DNA from 3 places in the Undibacterium sp. GW821-FHT11B02 genome. Region 3 is predicted to be linked to each of the others. Evidence: predicted binding sites of a transcription regulator. Region 3 holds the regulator's gene; each other region holds the start of a gene.
The links. The regulator sigma-54, encoded in region 3, starts transcription at its own class of promoters, with help from an activator protein. The targets are predictions, from matches to a motif close to TGGCANGNAANCTGCTTT.
Positions count from the first base shown of each region.

Region 1 (5,916 bases), on a different contig from region 3:
GCGTTCGGCATCTCGACCAAAATTTAATTGCTTTTGAATCGCCAAGCCCTGTCCACCTGCAGCCAGTGCCATGGCAGCGTCCGGGCTGGAGCGAGCAGCCAGCACGGCCAATGCCAGTGCAGCCAAAGGAATAAATGCGTCGCCCTTCTGGCTGGTCAGCATACGGGCAATGTGGCGCTGGGCAACATGACCAATTTCATGCCCCATGACCGAAGCCAGTTCCGATTCATTTTGAGCTGCTAAAATCAGACCAGAATGAAATCCGATAAAACCACCGGGAAATGCAAAGGCATTCAGCACGGGGTCACGGACGGCAAAAAATTCAAAATTGAAGGATGTTTCCCCACGAGCATCAGGACGGGTTTCCAGCATTTTATTGCCAAGGCGGTTCAGGTATTCTGATACCGGGGCGTCATCCATGAAATCAGGATCACGGCGCACCACACTCATGATCTGTTCACCCAATTTACGTTCTGCCAGTGGCGACAGTTCTTCACGCGAAGTATCACCCAATGTGGGCAGGTTTTGCGCATGTGCCAGATCTGGTGCCATGCCAAGATTGCCCATGCCGCTGATCAGCACGACAGCAGCACATATAGAAGTCCGGCGAAATGTGCGACGGACCGTATTCGCAATGCTATGATGACGGGACACTGAATTGCTTCCTTTTCTCTTCACTTTTTGCCTGTTATCACAATAATGAGTAACGATTCAACAAACCAGGGCCTCAGCCATTTTGATGCCAGTGGGCAAGCGCATATGGTCGATGTTGCCAGCAAGAATGACAGCCATCGGAGCGCCATTGCTCTTGGAAAAATCCGCATGAAGCCGGAAACCCTGGCCATCATCCTGCAAGGTAACGCAAAAAAGGGAGATGTGCTGGGTATCGCCCGCATCGCTGCCATCATGGCTGCCAAACGCACCAGCGATCTGATTCCACTCTGCCATCCTCTGGCGCTGACCAGGGTCACCGTTGATTTTAGCATTGATGAAGCCACTGCCACGATCAGTTGCCGGGCACAGGTTGAAACAATTGGTAAAACCGGTGTCGAAATGGAAGCGCTGACCGCTGTTCAGGTCGGCCTGCTGACCATTTACGACATGTGCAAGGCAGTTGACCGGGGCATGGTCATGACAGATGTACGCGTGCTGGAGAAACATGGCGGTAAATCCGGTGACTGGGTTAGCCTGATTGATGATCAGCAAGATAAGGTAACAAAATAAAGAACGCCGTCAAAATAGCAAGGCATCTCCCTGAATTTATGGCGCATCACGTGGCGGCATCGTGACAAAAATGGCCTTGTAGCGTTCATCCTGGGCGGATTTGGCTTTCCAGTAATCCCAGTATTCCGCATAGGCTGTCGGGTGCAGGCGCTGCAGAGTCAGCATGGCGCGTTCCGCTTTCTTGGGTTGCCCATTCAATACATAAGTTTCAGCCAGCTTGTTGATGATATGCACAAAACCAAATCGCGCACCCCACTTTTCCAGATAAGCAATTTCTGCCGCTGACATGCCTTCGTGCGGGTTGATTCTGGTCAGGATGAAGTATTCAAAGAATTGCGGAAAAAGAGTAAACGCAGGTTTTTGCATAGGTGCCTGCGGCGCGCTATAACCTGACTGTTCCGTGCGTAAAGCCTGAAAACCGGCAACAACTCGCTGAAAATCCAGACTGATCAAGGCCATCAACAACAGCGATACAGCCACTAGCACGGACAGGGTACTTGGTACCAACCTCACGCCATCCGTTGGCCAGCGCATCTGATGCACCATTCCCATAAGGATACCTACCGGCATCAATACATAGGCATACCACAAAGGAAATTCAACCATGCTGTGCACCATCACGGCTACAAAGCACAAACGGGCAAACTGAATCGCCAGATTAGCTGAAGGTCTGATACAGGTTTGAACAAACCACCACACCAGCGTCAACATAAACACCAAAGTGAACGGCCAGCCCAGTTCTGCAGCAAAATTCAAGATCAAGTTATGGGCATGTTCAGCATAGGTACCAGAAGCCAGATCTGCCGCTATCCTGACCTGTTCGGCCCCAAAGCCAAACCAGCCTATACCAAAGAACGGGTGTTCTGCCGCCATGCGCCAAGCCTGCGACCACAAGACCATGCGCTCGGACCGTCCGCCTACGTGTTCGGCAATTGAGCCGCCATTAAACCCAAATACCTCTCCCAAAGAGGGTAAGGCCGCGACCATACCGGCATATAACAGGGCCATGGCGATACAAAATACCAGGCTGACATGTTTTTCAATTGTGTTACCGTTGATCGCAGAGCGTCCCAGGCAGCACATCAAGACAAAAGCGGGAACAATCACCCAACCTATGCGGGAATGCGTCAACGTCAGCCCCCAAAGCAGGAAAATCACTGCCGCTATCGCCAGCCATGTTGGCATCTTGCGTGCTCTGTATAGATAGAAAGTTGAAGCAAGAGCAAAGCAAAGCAGCAAAGCCAGTTGATTCGGTTGTGCCACATTGGCAAACGGACGCATGAAAGGCTGGGTATTCGTCGCAATATACATAACGAATGGCCAGGCATATATGCCAGATAACTGTATACATTGCAAAACTACCGACAACAGACCAGCAAACAGGTGGGCAATGGCAAGCGCCTGACACAGTAACACCACGCCCCCCTCTTTTGCCGCCCAGGTTGCCCCCATCATGATTGCAGCGATCAGTGCCACTATATATAGAAGGGGCAGGATGATGTCAGCCGCGTTTTCAAGAAGGCCAGCGACAAACTGCATGGCTATCCATAACAGCAAACCCGCAAACAGATAAATAATGGCGGGTATTTGCAACCGTGGCGCTTTCTCCGCTGCGAGAAATGCAAAAGCCAGCACCAGACCCAATATGCTCAGGACGTCATGATAATAAGTACGGTAAGGATGAATATGAAAAGGATGGGCGTAAGAACAAATTAACAAAAAAACAAAAATAGCAATAGCCATTGTTGATTTTTCTCTCAAAAATACGCTAGGAACCATGTAGCAGTCTGCTTTTCATATTGACGACAAGTAAATTATCTCACGGCGACGAACACAATACAGGCCAGATCAGACAACAAAAATCGTCAATTAACAAATTCTGTCACTGCCATTTCCTGCACTGACAAAAAATGGCAGCACAAGTAAGCAGATGTAAAAAAATCGACTGCCTTTGTTGCACCCATGCCAGAATATGGCTGGCAAGCAACTTGCTTGTCCTGAGCTAGCTTCTGAACTGTCTTTGTTTTGATCAGAAGTTTCTCGTTTAAAAAAGCTGGCACATATCATGCTTATAGGTGAGTGCAGCACTTAATATAGCCTTGTTTCACTTCAATTTTAAGGATTTATCATGAAAACTATGCAAAAGGGTTTTACCCTTATCGAATTGATGATCGTTGTAGCGATTATCGGTATTCTGGCTGCTGTTGCTATTCCTGCTTACCAGGATTACACAGTTAAATCCAAAGTATCTGAAATCGGCAGTCTGATCGCTCCTGCATTGGCACAAGCTGGTGTAATGTGCTCTGGTGGTACTTTGGCATCCGCAACAAACAACTCCAACATGGGCATTCCAACTGACGTTTCCATCGCTGGCAAATACGTCAATAAGATTGCTGCTTCTGGTGCAAGCGCAACTGCAATCACAATGACAGCAACATTGCAAACTTTGGCTGAATTGGGCTCTGCAAGTGCTGGTACAGTTACATACACTGGCGCATGTGGCGTAGGTTCCCTGCGTTGGACAGTATCTGGCAGCATCCCTCCTAAATACTTCCCTAAAGCATAATTTAGCTTAAGTATTGATGGCATGAAGAATAGGGAGATTCAAACATCTCCCTATTTTTTTAGAGATGCCGTCGCAGGCTGCAGTAAAGTCGTTTTGTATTGCTTTTGGTTTTTTTTTGGCTTCCAATAAAGAACGTAAGGTGTACACATGAAAACTCAGATCAACCGCTTAACAGCGATACAGTATGCACAACGTGGATTTACATTAATTGAATTAATGATCGTTGTCGCCATCATCGGTATTTTGGCAGCAGTCGCCATACCGGCATATCAGGATTACACAGTGAAATCGAAGGTTGCTGAAGTAGGCAGCCTGGTCAGCCCGGCATTGCAAGTTGCTGGTGTGATGTGCTCTGGGGGTACCCTGGCATCGGCAAGTAGCAATTCAGCTGCTGGCATACCAACTGATGTGTCAATTTCAGGCAAGTATGTTAACAAAATAGCCATGAGTGGCGGTACCACCACGTCAGTGACGGTAACGGCAACCATGCAAACTCTGGCAGAATTGGGAAGCGCCAGTTCGGGAACCATTATCTATAACGGGACTTGCGGTGTAGGTTCATTACGCTGGACAGTTACTGGCACGGTTCCTGCTAAGTACTTGCCCAAGGCTTAATTAAGGCATCGTTCTTCATATTTGGAACCGGTACCAAAAAGCTGACCCAATCAACATCTGCCAGCTCAGGAAATTTCCAAGCAATGAAGGACTTGCCATATGAAAAAACAAAATAAAAACTTAACAATGACTCAGTACGCTCAACGCGGCTTTACATTAATTGAATTAATGATCGTGGTTGCCATTATTGGTATTTTGGCGGCAGTCGCGATACCGGCTTATCAGGATTACACTGTTAAAGCAAAAGTGGCTGAAGTAGGAAGTTTGGTTAGCCCGGCATTGCAAGTTGCTGGCGTGATGTGCTCTGGCGGCACGCTGGCGTCCGCCACCAACAATTCGACTGCAGGCATCCCTACTGATGTGTCTATTGCGGGCAAGTATGTTAACAAAATTGGCATCAGTGGCGGTACGACGACTTCGGTGACGATCACGGCAACGCTGCAAACTCTGTCTGAGTTGGGAGGCGCAAGTGCAAAAACCGTTGTATACACAGGTGCTTGTGGTGTAGGATCATTACGGTGGACTGTCAGCGGTACGATTCCGACAAAGTATTTACCTAAAGCTTAAGCTGTCGCTTAATTTAGTTGCAAAACAGGAGGTCTTAGACCTCCTTCTTTTTTTTAAAAATCGATGACAAAAGACCGTATCCCGTTATTCGCGCTCTTACTGGTTCTGGTTTTGACATTTTTTGTCTATCAACCTGGGCTAAGCGGCTACTTCCTGTTTGACGACAGCGTCAATATCCTCGAGAACAATAAGCTGCACATAGCGAGTCTTGACTGGTCAGGGTTAAAGCAAGCAGCCATGTCAGGTACGGCTGGCATGCTTGGCCGGCCCATCAGTATGCTAAGTTTTGCCCTGGATTATCTGGTCGCAGAAAATAACCCTGGCCAATTCAAACTTACCAACCTGATTATTCATTTGCTCAATGGTATTTGTGTGTATTTCTTTAGCACATTGCTGTTGAAAGCCCATCGCACAAGATTTGCCAACAGCATTCCACTAGGAAATGCTGGTTGGGTCAGTGTATGCATTGCCGCCGCCTGGTTACTGCATCCTTTGAATCTATCTGGTGTGCTGTATGTCGTGCAACGTATGACCAGCCTGAGCAGTCTGTTTTGTCTTCTTGGCTTGATTTGTTATGTGCACGGCCGTTTGCAGATGGCAAGCAACAGTAAGGGCTGGCTATACGTATTTACTGCTTTTTTTATTTTCACTCCACTGGCGATTTTTAGTAAAGAAAACGGTGCCCTGTTACCATTTTTCTTTTTTTTGACCGAATGCATTTTCTTTGGCTTTGAAGCGCCGCTTCTTTCCAGAAAATTACTCAAGACCTTATACGTCTGCACCTTGGCGATACCACTGCTGGGGATATGTATTTTTCTGGCATTGCATCCAGAATGGCTGGGCAATACTTATAAAATACGCGACTTCACCCTGGCTGAACGCCTGCTGACTGAAGCACGCATAGTCTGGTTTTATGTACGCCTGGTATTTGTGCCGGACATCAA
Region 1 covers NZ_JBXASD010000004.1:410,978-416,893, forward strand. The annotation lists gene AC1RVX_RS10720 (M48 family metallopeptidase) at 1-654, opposite strand, end outside; gene moaC (cyclic pyranopterin monophosphate synthase MoaC) at 700-1,224, shown strand; gene AC1RVX_RS10730 (PglL family O-oligosaccharyltransferase) at 1,261-2,967, opposite strand; gene AC1RVX_RS10735 (pilin) at 3,362-3,790, shown strand; gene AC1RVX_RS10740 (pilin) at 3,938-4,405, shown strand; gene AC1RVX_RS10745 (pilin) at 4,532-4,972, shown strand; gene AC1RVX_RS10750 (hypothetical protein) at 5,036-5,916, shown strand, end outside.
Region 1: a site for sigma-54 is predicted at 3,279-3,296, ahead of AC1RVX_RS10735 (pilin). Genes of this name have one in related genera too.

Region 2 (5,916 bases), on a different contig from region 3:
CGGCACCGGCAAGGAATTGCTGGCCCAGGCCGTACACAATGATTCGCCGCGCAAATCCGGCCCCTTTGTTGCGGTCAACTGCGCCTCGATACCGGAAACCCTGATTGAGTCAGAATTATTTGGCTATGAAGACGGTGCTTTCACCGGGGCGCGCAAGAAGGGCAATATAGGCAAGATACTGCAGGCGAATGGCGGCACGCTTTTCCTGGATGAAATTGGTGATATGCCATTGAACCTGCAGGCACGTTTGCTACGCGTCCTGCAAGAGCGCATGGTGACCCCACTGGGCAGCAGCAAATCCATTCCCGTCAACCTGGCCCTGATCTGTGCCACCAATCGCAACCTGCGCGAGATGATCAGCAAAGGCGAATTCCGTGACGACTTGTATTACCGTCTGAATGGGTTAGTGGTACGACTGCCCCCTTTGCGTGAACGCTCAGACCTTGGCATCGTTATAGAGAAAGTGTTGACGACAGAGAGCGAGGGCCGGCAGTACAAAATTACAGCCGAAGTCATGCAAGTCTTCCACGCGCATGGCTGGCCAGGCAACTTCCGTCAATTGACGAATTTATTGCGCACAGCCATCGTCATGACGGACGCTGATATGGAAATCCGGCTGGAACATCTTCCCGAAGATTTTTTGGAGGATGTCGCTTTGGTGAAAGCGCCAGTCACCTTGCCTGCAACGGCTACCCAGGCTGCATCAAGCCTGGAAGCATTGGAAATGGATGCCATACAACTGACTTTGCAACAGCATCAGGGCAATGTATCTGCCGCTGCCAAAACCCTGGGTGTGTCGCGTAATACGATTTACCGCAAACTGGCGACTTTGAAGGACGAATGATTAAACTTGCGGACCATGCAGCACGGTGGTGCCGAGCAAATCATTTTCTTCATCGGTGAACAGACGCGAACGTGTCAGGAAGCGTTTTCCCGTACCATTGTCGAGAGAAAACATGCCACCCATGCCGTCCACTACATCGATGATCAATTGTGTGTGCCGCCAGTATTCAAACTGTTCACTACCCATGTAAAACGGCGTGCCGTCAAGCTCACCCAGATACACATCGGCATCGCCTATGCCATATTCATTCCTGGCGTAGCAGAGCGGTGAACTGCCGTCACAGCAGCCACCAGACTGGAAGAATAACAGCGGTCCGTATTTGGCTTTCAACGCACTAATAAATTCCAGCGCGGCGGGAGTAGCTGTGACGCGGGCGGGTGTTGTGGTCATTTTGCTTATCGTGTTTGTTTATGTTTAAGTCCAAAAAGCTCACCACAGAGACACGGAGGAGGGAATAAACTTTTGCAAAAATTTATCGTTACGTAAGCAAGCGACATGTCGCTTGAAACCCTTACTTCACCACAGAGGAAGGCAAGAGAAAACTAGGAATGATGCCTCTTAAATTTTGTCTTTGCGCTTCTACTTTTATAAAGACACAGAGATAGAATACAAGAAAGTGTTTTGACCTTCTCTTACTCTTCTCTGTGGTGCAGCAGGGAATTCAAGTAGCATGCTACTTGCCTGCCGAACGAAGGCGGCATGCGAGCCGCCTTTCCTTCCTCTGTGCCTCTGTGTTGAGAGGTCTTAAATGTCAATCAAAAGAACCCCATCGCATTCGGGTTATAGCTCACCAACAGGTTCTTGGTTTGCTGATAGTGATCCAGCATCATCTTGTGATTTTCACGACCTATGCCGGATTGTTTGTAACCGCCAAATGCTGCATGGGCGGGATACAGATGGTAGCAATTGGTCCAGACGCGGCCAGCTTCTATCCCACGGCCGACGCGGAAGGCGCGTGAACCATCGCGTGTCCACAGACCAGAACCGAGGCCGTACAAGGTATCGTTGGCAATAGACAGTGCTTCTTCTTCATCCTTGAACGTGGTCACCGACACTACTGGGCCAAAGATTTCTTCCTGGAAGATGCGCATCTTGTTGTGGCCCTGGAAAATGGTAGGTTTGACGTAGTAACCATTGGCCAGGTCGCCATCCAGCATATTTCTTTCACCGCCCAGCAAGAGTTTGGCACCTTCCTGTTTGCCTATGTCCAGATAGGACAGGATTTTTTCCAATTGTTCATGGGACGCCTGCGCACCTATCATGGTTGTGCTGTCGAGTGGATTGCCTTGCTTGATGGCGGCAACACGCTTGATGGCTCTTGCCATGAATTGATCATAGATCGATTCCTGTATCAGCACGCGGGAAGGGCAGGTGCAGACTTCGCCCTGGTTCAGCGCGAACATGGCAAAACCTTCCAGGCATTTATCAAAGAAGGCGTCGTCGTGATCCATGACGTCGGCAAAGAAAATGTTTGGCGATTTGCCACCCAGTTCCAAAGTCACGGGGATGATATTCTGCGACGCATATTGCATGATCAGGCGGCCAGTACCAGTTTCACCAGTGAAGGCAATCTTGGCGATGCGTTTGCTGGTAGCCAGTGGCTTGCCAGCTTCCAGACCAAAACCATTGACGATATTCAATACACCGGGTGGCAATAAATCCTTGATCAAATCGATCAGCACCATGATGGACGCTGGTGTTTGTTCAGCTGGTTTCAGGACGATGCAATTACCTGCTGCCAGCGCGGGTGCCATCTTCCAGACAGCCATCAGGATAGGGAAATTCCATGGAATGATTTGTCCGACCACACCCAGAGGTTCATGGAAATGATAGGCGTAAGTCTGGTCATCAATTTGTGCGACTGAACCTTCTTGCGCCCGTATGCAGCCAGCGAAATAACGGAAGTGATCGATGGCAAGAGGAATATCGGCTGCCATGGTTTCACGTATGGGTTTGCCGTTGTCTATGGTCTCTGCCGTTGCCAGCAGGCTCAGATTGGCTTCCATGCGGTCGGCAATTTTATTCAGTATGTTGGAGCGCTCAGCCAATGAGGTTTTTCCCCAGGCTTTCTTGGCAGCATGGGCGGCATCCAGTGCCAGTTCCACGTCTTCTGCTGTCGAACGTGCGACTTCACAAAAGGCCTGGCCCATGATGGGGCTGATATTCTCGAAATACTCGCCTTTGACCGGTGCAACAAATTTGCCGCCGATAAAATTATCGTAGCGCTTGGCGAAAGGATTGCTGATACCCAGTTTGCTGATGTCTGCCATGTTCATGATGGAGGTCTCCGTATGTTTGTGTGAGGGTGCGCATACTCAATGCGACACATACAACAACGCAAATGGCGTGCCAAGCCGGATATGTTTGCCATAAAGAAAAACAGTGTGCACGCTGATAGCGTGAGACGGTTTGTATAGAGGGAGCAGGGAAGGTGGGGTGTGGCCAGGGCGGAGATCAGGGACTGGCGCGAGGATTACTTGGAGCAGGGAGAGTGTCACTTTTTTTCGCAACACTGGTCAGACTGTCACAAATTGGGACAGTCTGACGATCAGGGAAGTAACTTAGCCGCGCAATTTGGCAAACGCGGCAGCCATCGCATTGCCTGCCGGGGCAGGTGCTTGTGCACGATGCTGATTCATGCGTTTGGCATCGTTACGGTCACCGCGCTGTTCAGGCTTGCTGCCTGCTACCGGTGCAGCGTCTGTCAGACGCATGGTCAGCGCGATACGCTGGCGTTTGACATCCACTTCCAGTACTTTCACCTTGACGACCTGGCCTGCCTTGACCACGGTATGCGGGTCTTTGACGAAGGTGTTGGACAAGGCAGAGATATGTACCAGACCATCCTGATGCACACCAATATCAACGAAAGCACCAAAGGCGGCGACGTTGGTGACTACACCTTCCAAAATCATATCTGGACGCAAGTCCTTGATTTCTTCGACGCCATCTTTAAACGTCGCAGTAGTAAATTCAGGACGTGGGTCGCGACCAGGTTTTTCCAATTCGCCGATGATGTCGGTAATGGTGGGCACGCCGAATTTCTCGTCGGCGTATTTGGCTGGGTTCAGGGATTTCAGCAGACCAGTATCACCAATGACACCCTTCACATCCTTTTTGATATCCGCCAGGATTTTTTCTACCAGTGGATAAGATTCCGGGTGGACTGCAGAAGCATCCAGCGGGTTACTGCCATTCATGATGCGCAAGAAGCCGGCCGCCTGTTCAAAAGTTTTGTCACCCAGGCGCGGTACCGCACGCAAGTCTGAACGCGAGTTGAACATGCCCTTGGCATCGCGGAAATTGACGATGCTTTGCGCGACGCTGGATGACAAGCCAGACACGCGCGCCAGCAAAGGCGCGGACGCTGTATTCACATCCACACCAACCGCGTTCACACAATCTTCGACCACTGCATCAAGTGAGCGCGCCAATTGCGACTGGCTGACATCATGCTGATATTGACCTACACCGATGGATTTAGGATCAATCTTTACCAGTTCTGCCAATGGATCTTGCAAGCGGCGGGCAATCGATACCGCACCGCGGATGGACACATCCAGGTCAGGCAATTCCTTTGAAGCAAATTCAGAAGCAGAATATACCGATGCGCCTGCTTCAGATACCACGATCTTGGTCAGCTTGAGTTCAGGCTTGAGCTTGATCAGATCGCCTGCCAGCTTGTCGGTTTCACGCGAAGCCGTACCATTGCCGATAGAGATCAGCGAGACATTATGTTTGGCTGCAAGTTGTGCCAATACGTGCAGGGAACCATCCCAGTCATTGCGTGGCTGATGCGGGTAAATGGTCGCATACTCAACGACCTTGCCGGTTGCATCCACTATCGCTACTTTGACACCGGTACGCAGGCCAGGGTCCAGGCCCATGGTGGCGCGCGGGCCAGCAGGGGCGGCCAGCAACAAGGCTTTCAGGTTACGGGCAAACACATTGATGGCTTCGATTTCTGCGGTTTCGCGCAGCTTGCCCATTAATTCGGTGTCCAGATGCATGAAGACTTTAACGCGCCAGGCCCAGCGTACGGTATCGACCAGCCATTTATCTGCAGGGCGGTCTTTCTGGCTGACACCAAAGCGGGCCGCAATACGGCTTTCGCATGGGTTCAACGGCGCATCCCATTTTGGTTTTTCTTCTTCGCTATCCAGGCGCAGGCTGACCGTCAGCATTTCTTCACGACGACCACGGAACAGCGCCAAGGCGCGGTGGGAAGGGATAGTGCCCAGGGTTTCGGAATAATCGAAATAGTCGGCAAATTTTTCACCGGCTTCTTCTTTGCCAGCGACAACCTTGGATTCCACGATGCCATGGTCATTCAGGTATTCACGCAAGGCTTGCAGCAGGGTCGCATCTTCGGCAAAACGCTCCATCAAGATCTGGCGGGCACCGTCAAGCGCAGCTTTGGCATCCGGTACACCAGGGTTGTCACCATTGTCGGTCGTGAAGGCTGGCTTCAGGTAATTTGCTGCTTCCGTATCCGGGTTCAGCATGGGGTCAGCCAGCAAGGCATCGGCCAGCGGCAACAGGCCAGCTTCGACGGCGATCTGGGCTTTGGTGCGGCGCTTGGGTTTGTATGGCAGGTACAAGTCTTCCAGACGGGTCTTGTCTTCAGCATGGGTGATGGCGTCCAGCAGTACTGGTGTCATCTTGCCCTGTTCTTCTATGGAAGCGATGATGGCGGTGCGGCGGTCTTCCAGCTCGCGCAGGTAACGCAGGCGTTCTTCCAGCAGGCGCAACTGGATGTCATCCAGGCCGCCAGTCACTTCTTTACGGTAACGGGCGATAAACGGAACGGTCGCACCTTCATCCAGCAAGGCAACAGCAGCGGCAACCTGAACTGGCTTGGCAGCCAGCTCTACGGCAAGTCTTTGTTCAATCGAAGGCAGCATAAATCCAGAATCCAGACAATAAAAAAGCAATCAAGGCGCAGATGATACGCAATTTGTGGCTTTGCGCCAGTCTTGACAGAGGAAGAGACTAAGGTTAGAAGGCGATAATTATCAAAAAGGCATGTTACGATGTCACCTGTGCCCCTATCGTACTCCCCCTTTCATTTG
Region 2 covers NZ_JBXASD010000006.1:82,932-88,847, reverse strand. The annotation lists gene AC1RVX_RS13880 (sigma-54-dependent Fis family transcriptional regulator) at 1-844, shown strand, start outside; gene AC1RVX_RS13875 (DUF779 domain-containing protein) at 845-1,234, opposite strand; gene adh (aldehyde dehydrogenase) at 1,600-3,120, opposite strand; gene AC1RVX_RS13865 (Tex family protein) at 3,406-5,748, opposite strand.
Region 2: a site for sigma-54 is predicted at 3,179-3,196, ahead of adh (aldehyde dehydrogenase). Genes of this name have one in related genera too.

Region 3 (5,916 bases):
GCTGCATAAGGAGAACATCATGTTGAATATTTCAAATTTACATGCAGCATATGGCAAGGTGGAAGTCTTGCACGGTATTTCTCTTGAAGTACCAAAGGGAAAAGTGGTGACCCTGATAGGATCAAATGGCGCCGGAAAAACCACGACCATGCGCGCTATTTCTGGCATGCTGAAACCGAAAGAAGGTTCAGTCATGCTGGCAGGTAAAGATGTGACCGGGATGGACTCTCACAAGATTGCCCGCGCCGGATTGGCGCATTCACCAGAAGGTCGGCGTGTATTCGCTACCATGTCGGTGACGGACAATTTGTTGCTGGGTGCCTTTCCACGTTTTACCAGAAGTCGCCCACGCGGCGATATAGAAACTGACCTGCAAAAAGCCTTGGAATTATTTCCACGTCTGAAAGAACGCCGCAATCAGTTGGCCGGTACATTGTCCGGTGGTGAACAACAGATGCTGGCCATGGCCAGAGCGGTGATGCTCAATCCTGACGTGGTCTTGCTGGATGAGCCATCCATGGGCTTGGCACCGATATTGGTGGATGAAGTTTTCCGCATTATTGTACGATTGAAAGAGCAGGGCATTACCATGCTGCTGGTTGAACAATTTGCTGCTGCAGCCCTAGCCGTGGCAGATTATGGTTATGTACTGGAAAACGGTCGCATATCAGTGCATGGACCGGCGGCCAATCTGCAAAATGATCCGGCTGTGAAAGCAGCGTATTTGGGTGGCGGTGCGCATCATTGATGTGATCGAACTCAGATAAAAAAGGGAAGCAATGCTTCCCTTTTTCATTCAATCAAATTTGTTCTGTTTAGCCATTCAAGTAACGCAAAGGATGTGCGTGCGTTGGCCATACTTCTGAAAAAAATCCTGACACTTGTTCTGCCGTCACTTCCGCAAGCGTAGCGGGTGACCAGCGCGGTGTGTTGTCTTTGTCCACCACCAAGGCACGTACTCCTTCCAGCACTTCGCCGTGTTTAAAGCAATGGCGCACTATGTTTCTTTCCATGCGCAGGCAATCGGATACGGTCATGCTGGCGCTGCGTCGCAGTTGTTCCAGTGTGACGGACATCAAAAGTGGAGAGCGTTTTTGCATGATGGCAAACGCCTGCTGTGCAAATTCAGATGTGTCTTGCTGCAAGTGTTTGCTGATCTCGATAGCACTGTTTCCGCTGAACAGAGTATCAATACTTGATCTGTTTGCTGCTAATCTGCTTTGGTCTGGCGCTGCCTGGCTGGCATACGGGGCAGCAAATTCGCGGATTGCCGTTTGCAAATCGGAGGCGGTACTTTGTTCCAGAAGTTGCATCAATGCAGGTATTTCTGAGGTAGGTATAAATACGTCGGCCAGCCCAGCATATAGTGCATCTGCGGCATTGATGATTTCACCTGTCAAACCCATGTAAGTACCTATCTGCCCTGGTGCACGTGACAGGAAGTAACCGCCGCCAACATCCGGGAACAGACCAATATTCACTTCCGGCATCGCCATCTTGGTACGTTCTGTAACGATGCGCAGGCGGCTGTCACTGCCTGCCTGGGCGATACCCATGCCACCACCCATGACCACGCCATTCATCAGCGCGATATAAGGTTTGGGATAGAAATGGATTAAATGATTTAGTGCATATTCTTCAGTGAAAAAATCTTCCAGTAAGGCCGAATCACCTTTGGGTGTTGCAGTACCCACGTCATAAAAGAAACGGATGTCGCCGCCGGCACAGAAGGCTTTTTCGCTACTGCCATGGATAAGCACTGCACGCACATTGCTATCTTCTTGCCAGGCCAGTAAGCTCGTGGTGAGCGCACGCACCATCTCCAGTGACAATGAGTTCAAGGCTTTTGGCCGGTCCAAGGTGATGTAGCCGATGTTATTCTTGACAGAAGTGAGGACAAATTCGCTCATGGTGATTGACTATAGGGAGAGGATGAAGCTGTTATTTTAGCTTTGTCAGAGATGCGCGTCACGGAGCGCATGATCATATATGGAAATCGTGTGACGAACGCTTGGTCGTGGTTTTGATTTTGGGGTTGTTTTTTGACTTTAAACCGCTTGGGACGTAGCAATTTGTGCTTCACAGAAAATGGATCAGAAAGCTTCGTGTTTGAGCCGAAGGCGAGTTTCGAAGCTTTCCCATTTTTTGGGATGCACAAATTGTGCTGAAGCATAGCGTAAGCACCCGAAGGGCAAGTCTGCGGTCGCCTTTTCTTTGGATACTTGCTTTTGGCGAAGCAAAAGAAAGTATCTCGGCCGCCGGGCCGAGACCCGGCTTGTATCTACAAAGAGCAATCGTTTTCATCAAAGTATGGGAGGTAACAAATGACTTTGGAGCGCCCGCCATATTCCTGACCACCTATGAGTTACAGTAATATGTGCACAGCTTGTCAGAGAGCAATCAATTTAGTGAATTAAATATATGATTTATTTCAAACCCTGCACCCAACAAAAAAGGACGCTTTTCGCGTCCTTGTTTTGGATACCCGCAACCCGAAGGCAGGGGTGGTAAGTCTTATGAAGCCGATGCCGGATCAGGTATGTGCTTGATGGCGTCGTGCTGATGGTTCTGAATCTTGTCTTTGTGCTTGATGACCTGACGATCCAGTTTGTCTACCAGCGTATCAATCGCTGCATACAGATCATGAGCCAGACTTTCAACATGAATATCTTTGCCACTGATATGCAAATTAATGTCGGCTTTGTGTCGTTTTTCCTTTTCCCGGAGCTTGTCCACCGTCAGGATGACGGCGATATCAATGACCTGGTCGAAATGTCGCCTGATACGTTCTAGTTTGGTATGTACATATTCACGAATTGCAGGAGTTACTTCGACGTGATGTCCACTGATGGTGAGATTCATACTGTGCTCCTATAGTGATGTTGCTTGCTGTAACGATAAGCTCATTGCTGTCTTATTGCCTTGAGCTAAATCATATATAGCAATTCAAACCGTGATTACAAGGACTGCTTACAAAGATTTACGCAAACTCACTGGGGGGATTTTGAGGGCTTCACGGTATTTGGCAACTGTCCGTCGGGCAATTACCATGCCCTGTTCACCCAGCATGTCTGCAATTTTGCTATCAGAGAGTGGGCTTTTCTGGTCTTCTGCTCCTATCAACTGCTTGATGAGTGCGCGTATCGCGGTGGAAGATGCTTCTCCCCCTGTTTCCGTCGCGACATGGCTGCCGAAAAAGTATTTCAACTCAAACATGCCGTGAGGGGTCAGCATGTATTTTTGAGTTGTTACACGTGAGATAGTGCTCTCGTGTAATCCTAGTGTATCAGCAATTTCGCGCAAAACAAGGGGGCGCATGGCAACAGCACCGTGCGTGAAAAAATTGCGTTGTCTTTCAACTATCGCTTGTGCAACGCGCAAAATGGTGTCGAAACGTTGCCGCATATTCTTGATGAGCCAGCGCGCTTCCTGCAGCTGTGAGCCCAACCCACCTTCACCACGATTTTGCTTCATGATGTTGGCATACATGCTGCTGACACGCAATTTGGGCATAACATCCTGATTCAGCATGACTTGCCAGCCATTACCTGATTTCTTGACGATAACATCCGGCACAACATAATCAGATTCATCGACCGCAAAGTCGATGCCAGGGCGGGGTTTGCATAGCCTGATGACAGTTTGTGCGTCGCGCAAATCTTCGTCATCACAGTCAAGAATTTTCTTGAGTTTGGTGAAATCTCTTTGTGCAAATAAGGTCAGTTGCGTTTCAACAATTTGCAACGCCAGCCTGCGTGTCACGAAAGCAACTTTTGGCAAACGCTTGATTTGCAGGGCCAGGCATTCTGAAGGTGTGCGAGCGCCCACACCTGCCGGGTCAAAGCTTTGTAGCATGTTTAAGGCAAACGCCAGCTCTTCTGGTTCGACACATAATTCCAGTGGCAGGCTAGCATGGATTTCTTCCAGGGTTTCCGTCAGGTAGCCATTGTTGTCGATGGCGTCAATCATCAGCTCGACCAGGGCGCGGTCACGGGGTTCGCGCAGGTTCAAGCGCATTTGTTCTTGCAGATGTTCTCGCAGCGTGATGTGGGCGGCACCTAGTTGCGGGCGACCATCTTCATCGTCACTGCTCTTGCTGCCGTGATGCACATCATCAAAACTCCAGTCATCTTCACTGGCGCTGGTTGCCTCGTTGCTGATGGCGGTGTCCGTTTCACCTTGCGGCTCGGCAGTGCTACTGCTTTCATCTCGTACGGCGGGTGCTTCCATGCCGGCATCAGCCGCTGTGCTGCTGGTATTGATGGCACCGTCGGCCAACAGCCGTACGGCATGGTCCAGCGGGTCATCCACACGCTCCAGCATGGGATTTTCTATGAGCAGGGTTTCCAGTTCCTGGTGCAATTCCAATGTGGACAATTGCAGCAATCGTATCGATTGCTGCAATTGAGGCGTCAATGCCAGATGCTGGGAAGTACGTAGTTGCAGGCTTTGTTTCATGATGATTCCCGTCACATCCGGAAATGTTCCCCCAGATAGACGCGACGCACGGATTCATTTTGTATGATGTCATCCGGCTTGCCGCTGGCCAGTACTGCCCCCTGATTGATGATGTAGGCATGATCACAGATGCCCAGGGTTTCACGTACGTTATGGTCGGTAATCAACACGCCGATGCCACGTTCCTTGAGAAAACGCACAATACGCTGGATTTCGATTACGGCAATCGGGTCAACGCCGGCAAAGGGCTCGTCCAGCAAGACAAAACGCGGATTGGTAGCCAGTGCACGGGCAATTTCTACACGTCGGCGTTCGCCACCTGACAGCGACAGCGCCTGGTTTTCCCTGATCTTTTCAATTTGTAAATCGGCCAACAGGGCGTCGAGCCTGTTGGTGATGGCATCTTCGGAAAGAAATTTTCCGTTGGCATCTTTTTGTAATTCCAGCACAGCACGGATATTGTCTTCTACCGTCAGTTTGCGAAAAACGGAAGCTTCCTGAGGCAGGTACGATAAACCAAGCACGGCCCTTTGGTGTATAGGCAGTTGCGAGACATTGACATCATCGATAGTGATATCGCCGGCGTCGGATGGCACCAGGCCAACAATCATGTAGAAAGAGGTGGTTTTACCGGCACCGTTCGGGCCAAGCAAGCCAACCACTTCACCACTTTTCACTTCCAGCGATACATCGCGCACCACCTGGCGCGCGCCATAGCGTTTTTGCAATCCCTTGACGAGCAAGGTACTAGGCTTGGCACTCATTTAATTGGTCTGTTTGGGTTGCAAGGTGATTTTGACGCGGCCAGCACCGTCTACATGCTGACCAGTGGTTGAATTGGTACCGATGGCAATATCATTTTTACTGTCGTAGGACAAGTATTCGCCTTCCTGTTCCTGAGTGACCTTTTTGCCCTCCAGGTAGCGCACTTTGGCTTTGGAGATGAATTTGACGATCTCTGTTGTCTGATTGTATTCAGCACGGTCGGCTTCGCCTTCTACCCACAGATCGGGGCCGCCATCGCGTTTTTGCCGGAAGCTGACTTTTTTGCCGACACCACCAGTCAGTACCACAAACTGGTCACCATTTGGTGCTTCGGTGACGACGGCTTTTTCAGAGTTCACTATTAGCGTACCGCGTATCAGTTGCACACCTTTGGATAAGATACGTACGCTGTTTTTTCCATCGCTTTCAGAATAGCCGGCTTCTATCGTGGTTTCCTTGAAGCTGTCAGCTTTTTCTGCGCTTGCTGGTGTATGGATAAAAACAAAGCCGGCCAGCCCCAGACACTGGGTAAGGGAGCGTGTCAATTTCATCTGTTTCATTGGCAAATATCGCTTTCTCTATTTGGATGGTGTAGGGGGCTCAGGGTCACGCTTCTTTAAATGTATGTGCACCTTGCTTAACAGGGCCAGATGCTGGGTGGAATTGTTGGCCACCATGCCGACTGCGGTGGTG
Region 3 covers NZ_JBXASD010000010.1:76,249-82,164, forward strand. The annotation lists gene AC1RVX_RS21075 (branched-chain amino acid ABC transporter ATP-binding protein/permease) at 1-9, shown strand, start outside; gene AC1RVX_RS21080 (ABC transporter ATP-binding protein) at 20-748, shown strand; gene AC1RVX_RS21085 (enoyl-CoA hydratase/isomerase family protein) at 816-1,910, opposite strand; gene hpf (ribosome hibernation-promoting factor, HPF/YfiA family) at 2,515-2,862, opposite strand; gene AC1RVX_RS21095 (RNA polymerase factor sigma-54) at 2,971-4,458, opposite strand; gene lptB (LPS export ABC transporter ATP-binding protein) at 4,470-5,222, opposite strand; gene lptA (lipopolysaccharide transport periplasmic protein LptA) at 5,223-5,774, opposite strand; gene lptC (LPS export ABC transporter periplasmic protein LptC) at 5,802-5,916, opposite strand, start outside.